DNA from 2 places in the Kribbella sp. WER1 genome. Region 1 is predicted to be linked to the other one. Evidence: riboswitches for the same ligand, from Rfam matches in the RefSeq annotation. Region 1 holds a riboswitch; the other holds the start of a gene.
What was found. A riboswitch is a leader RNA that binds a small molecule or an ion and turns the genes downstream of it on or off. The one in region 1 is predicted to bind FMN.
Positions count from the first base shown of each region.

Region 2: it holds a riboswitch for FMN, as region 1 does, so the genes downstream of both, ribD (bifunctional diaminohydroxyphosphoribosylaminopyrimidine deaminase/5-amino-6-(5-phosphoribosylamino)uracil reductase RibD) here and ribB (3,4-dihydroxy-2-butanone-4-phosphate synthase) in region 1, are expected to answer to the same signal.

Region 1 covers NZ_CM135186.1:4,288,949-4,291,391, reverse strand. The annotation lists gene ACXJJ3_RS20585 (transketolase family protein) at 1-305, shown strand, start outside; gene ribB (3,4-dihydroxy-2-butanone-4-phosphate synthase) at 289-903, opposite strand; FMN riboswitch at 991-1,124, opposite strand; gene ACXJJ3_RS20575 (apiosidase-like domain-containing protein) at 1,172-2,443, shown strand, end outside.
Region 2 covers NZ_CM135186.1:6,853,160-6,855,602, forward strand. The annotation lists gene ACXJJ3_RS33630 (MFS transporter) at 1-1,188, shown strand, start outside; FMN riboswitch at 1,248-1,378, shown strand; gene ribD (bifunctional diaminohydroxyphosphoribosylaminopyrimidine deaminase/5-amino-6-(5-phosphoribosylamino)uracil reductase RibD) at 1,580-2,443, shown strand, end outside.

The DNA of each region.
Region 1 (2,443 bases):
CGGCGGAAGGGATCTCGGCGCGGGTGGTGTCGATGCCGACGGTGAAGCCGCTGGACACCGACGCCGTGGTCGCGGCCGCGCGGGAGACGGCCGGCATCGTGACCGCCGAGGAGGCGGTGTCCGGTGGCGGTCTCGGCGGTGCGGTCGCCGAGACCGTCGTACAGCAGCACCCGGCCCGAGTGACGATCCTCGGGATCCCCGAGTTCGCGCCCACCGGGTCGGCCGGCTACCTGCTCGACCGGTACGGGCTGTCCGCCGGCGGGATCGCCGACGCCGCCCGCAAGCTGGTCACGACAGGTAGCTGACCAGGTCGGCGATCGAGATCATCGCGAAGCCATGAACGTCGGCGAACGCCCGCAGGTCCGCACCGGTCATCAGCGTGCCGTCGTCGTTCATGAGCTCGCCGATCACGCCGACCGGCGGGAGACCGGCCAGCCGGACGAGTTCGACCGTGGCCTCGGTGTGGCCCGGCCGTTCCCGTACGCCGCCGTCGACCGCCCGCAACGGCAGGATGTGACCGGGCCGGATCAGGTCCGCGCGCTGCGCCTTCGGGTCGGCCAGTACGCGGACCGTCCGCGCCCGGTCCGCCGCGGAGATCCCGGTACCGACACCGGTCGCCGCATCCACGGAGACGGTGTACGCCGTACGGAGGCTGTCCTGGTTGTCCGGGACCATCAGCGGGAGTTCGAGCCGGTCCAGCACCTCGGAGGTGGTGGGCGCGCAGACGTAGCCGCTGGTGTGGCGGACGAGCAGCGCCATCAGTTCCGGGGTCGCGAGGCTCGCGGCGAAGGTCAGGTCACCTTCGTTCTCACGGTCCTCGTCGTCCACGACCACAACCGGACGGCCAGTCGCGATGTCGGAGACGGCGCGTTCTATGGTGTCCAGGCTGGTCAATGTGTTCATCTTCGTTGTCCTCTCGGGCAGTGCAACCGATTGGCACTCCGGGGGCAACGACAAACCTCACGCCCCGGTTCTCGGGACGTGCGGTTGCCACGTGCGTCTTCCCATCCGGACTTTCACCGTCGGTCCTGGAGTTCCACCAGGTCAACCGCTCCTTCTCGCGAAGTCACGGGTCGCGGACTGTCACCGCCGGCTCGGAATTTCACCGACCCCAGAGCACGTGTGTTCTCTTCGTCCTCAGCTTAACGGCAACCAGCACCCCGGGAGTGTCATGTCCATCTCATCCGTCTGGAGAGAACTCGAATTCCCCGCCACCTCGGACTGGGTCGAGTTCACCCACGAAGACGGTCTCGCGCTCCGCCGACCGACGTTTGACACCGGCGGGGGTGGTCGGCGGCGGGTGCGGTTCGCGGCGCCGGTTGCCGGGCGGTGGCGGTGGGTGGACGGGGACGTGTCGGGCGAGTTCAACGTGATGGAGTCCGAGGAAACGAATCCGTTTTACGTGCATGGGTTTTGGAGGATGTCGCCGGGTGGGCGGAGTCTTGTGCATGCGGACGGGACGCCGGTTGTGCTGGTGGCGGATACCGCGTGGGCGTTGCCGTGGCGGGCGACCGCGGAGCAGGTGCGGGAGTATGCCGCCGATCGGCAGGCGAAGGGGTTCAACGCGGTCCTGCTGATGACGGTGCAGCCGGACATGCGGGCGGTCGGGCCGCGGGACCGTACGCAGGACCAGGGGTTCGGGGTCGGGTTCGAAGACCTTCCCGACGGTCGTCTCACCCGGATGAACTTCGAGTACTTCGAGTACCTCGACGAGTTGCTGCGGATTCTCGTCGAGCACGGGATCGTCCCGGTGCTGCAGCCGGTCTTCCACGGGTTCGGGTGGAAGGGGCTCGATGTCGCCGGCACCGTCGTACCGGCGGAGGAGTATGCGGAGTACTGCCGCTACCTCGTCGCGCGGTACGGCGCTCGGCCGGCGATCTACCTGGTCGGCGCCGACGGGGCCGGGACGGAGCCGCAGATCGCGGCGGGCGGGGCCGAGGTGCACGCGAGCGACTGCTACCACCAGCCGACCGGCATCCACTACCGCCCGCACATCCGCCCGGTCGCGCACCAGGACGCGGACTGGCTCGACTTCCAGTGGTGCCAGACCGGCCACACCGGCGAGCACGTCCCGGAGCGGGTCGCCGACCTGTGGCGCAACCTCCCGGTGAAGGCGGTCGCGAACGGCGAGCCGACGTACGAGCACACCGGCCGCACCGGTGTCGCCGAGGGCTGGTGGCAGGGGCACGAGGCGTGGAGCAACCTGTGCGCGGGCGGCACGATGGGGGTCGTCTACGGCGCGGGCAGCCTGTGGCAGTGGCGGCTGCACCCGGACGAGCCGGGCCATTCGGAGTACTTCCTCGCCCCGGGCGCGGGCTGGCGCGAGGCGCTCGGCTTCGAGGGTTCGACGTACGTCGGGATGCTCGGCAAGATCCTGGACGGCCTGCCGACCACCGACATGACGCCGGACTGGACGCGGGTGATCTCCGGGCGCGCGCTGAGT
Region 2 (2,443 bases), 2.6 Mb from region 1:
GGTTCGCTTCTGGGGGAGCGGTTGCGGTTGTTGGTGGCTGCGTTGGCAGTGACGACAACCGTTGGGTACGGCGTACTGATCTACGCGTTCAGCGCGCTGCTCGGGCCGATGAGTCGGGCGTTGGATGTCTCCACCACGACCGTGGTCGGCGCTTCGACCACCGCTGTGCTGGTGAGCGGGCTGATCTCGATCCCGGTGGGCCGGCGGCTGGATGTGCGGGGCGGCCGCGGGCTGATGACGGCCGGCTCGATCCTCGCGGCCGTCGCCGTACTCGGGTGGTCGCAGGTCCACAGCACCTTCGAGTTGTACGTCGCGTTCGTCGCGATCGGCGTCGCCTCCGCGATGGTGCTGTATCCGCCCGCCTTCGCCGTAGTCGTCGCCGTCGCCGCGCCCGCGCGAAGGACCAACTCGATCCTCACCATCACGCTCGTCGGCGGTCTGGCGAGCTCGATCTTCATCCCGCTCACCGGATACCTCGCGCAGAGCCTCGGCTGGCGGACCGGCCTCGCCGTACTGGCCGGCGTACTCGCGCTGACCACCGTCCCGCTCCACTTCCTCGCCGTACCGCGCCGACCCCCAAGCCGCCCGACCGACAGATCAGCCAAATCACCAGTGAGAGTTCTCAAGGACCCCGGCTTCTGGCTGCTTGCCGGCGCGTTCGTCGTGCACAGCGCGGCGCTGGCCGTGATCGCCGTCCACCTCGTCCTGTACCTGATCACCCTCGGCCACCCGCCGGCCCGCGCGGCCACCCTCGCGGGTCTGCTCGGCCTGCTGTCTGTGACGGGCCGCCTGGTGACCAGCGTCTCCGCCCGATGGTTGCCGATGGCGACGATCACCGCGCTGATCCTGTTCGTCCAGGGGGTCGCGATCGCCCTGCTCCCGGTGGTCGGGCGGCACGTCGCGGGCGCGGTCGGCTGCCTGGTCCTCTTCGGTCTGGGCTTCGGCGTGTCGTCGATCGCGACGCCGGCGATCCTGCTCGACCGGTACGGCGCGACCGGGTTCGGCACGATCGCGGGCCTGCTCGGTACGCCGACCACGATCGCGAAGGCGACCGGGCCGCTCGCGGGCGCGGGGCTCGCGGACGCGTTCGGGTACCGGCCGCTGGTGCTCACCGTCGCGGTGGCCTGCGTGGTCGCGTCAGGCGGTCTCGCGCTGACGCGGAGGGTCCGCCCGGTGGCCACGATGTGACCTGGGTCGTGGCGGGGGTTGGCGGAGGGGGCATACTTGAGGAACGAGTGAAACCCACTCGCGTGCTCCGGGGTCGGTGTAATTCCGAGCCGGCGGTGACAGTCCGCGACCCGTGACTTCGCAAGAAGGAGCGGTTGACCTGGTGGAATTCCAGGACCGACGGTGAAAGTCCGGATGGGAGGCGCACGCGGTCGGCGGGTGTGCTCTGGCGCCCGGCGGCGCGGAGCGTGGGCTGTGAGGCCTGCGGGACGCGACCGGCGAGGGTCCGGTGACGGGCCTGGCGTTGGGACCGGCGAGTTCCAGCGACGGCGACGGAGCGGATGCGCCGAGCGAGGCCCCGGCAGTGCGTCCGTGACGACGAGGGGCCCGAGTAGTGAACGACGTGTCGCCGATGGATGTCGCGTGGATGCGGCGTGCCGTCGAGCTGGCCGCCCGCGGCACCGGCAGCACGCATCCGAACCCGGTCGTGGGCTGCGTGGTCACCGGCTCCGACGGGCATCCGGTCGGCGAGGGCTTCCATGCTGTTGCCGGCGGCCCGCACGCGGAGGTCGAAGCGCTCCGGATGGCGGGTGCCCGGGCCCGGGGCGGTACGGCGTACGTGACGCTCGAGCCCTGCAATCACACCGGGCGGACCGGTCCGTGCGCGGACGCGCTGGTCGAGGCGGGCGTCGCGCGGGTCGTGTACGCCGTACCGGATCCGAACCGTACGGCGGCCGGCGGCGCGGACAAGCTGCGCAGCAAGAACGTCGACGTCGTCGAGGGCGTCCTGCGGACCGAGGCCGAGGCGGTCAACCACGTGTGGCTGCACAGCGTCCGGGTCGGGCGGCCGTTCGTGACCTGGAAGTTCGCGACCACGCTGGACGGGCGGTCCGCGGCGCCGGACCGGACGAGTAAGTGGATCACCGGACCGATCGCGCGTGCGGACGTGCACCGGCTGCGGGCCGAGTGCGACGCGATCGCGGTCGGTACCCAGACGGTGCTGTCCGACGACCCGGAGCTGACGGTTCGGGACGAGAACGACGTACCCGCGGCGCGGCAGCCGTTGCGGGTGGTGGTCGGCGACCGGGAGATCCCGGCGACCGCGCGGGTCCGCAACGACCGCGCGGAGACGTTGCTGCTGCCGACGCACGATCCCGCCGAGGTGCTCCGGCAGTTGGACGACCGGCAGATCCGGCACCTCTGGCTCGAAGGCGGCCCGACGCTGGCCGCCGCGTTCCTGCGCGCCGGGCTGGTCGACCAGATCGTCGCGTACGTC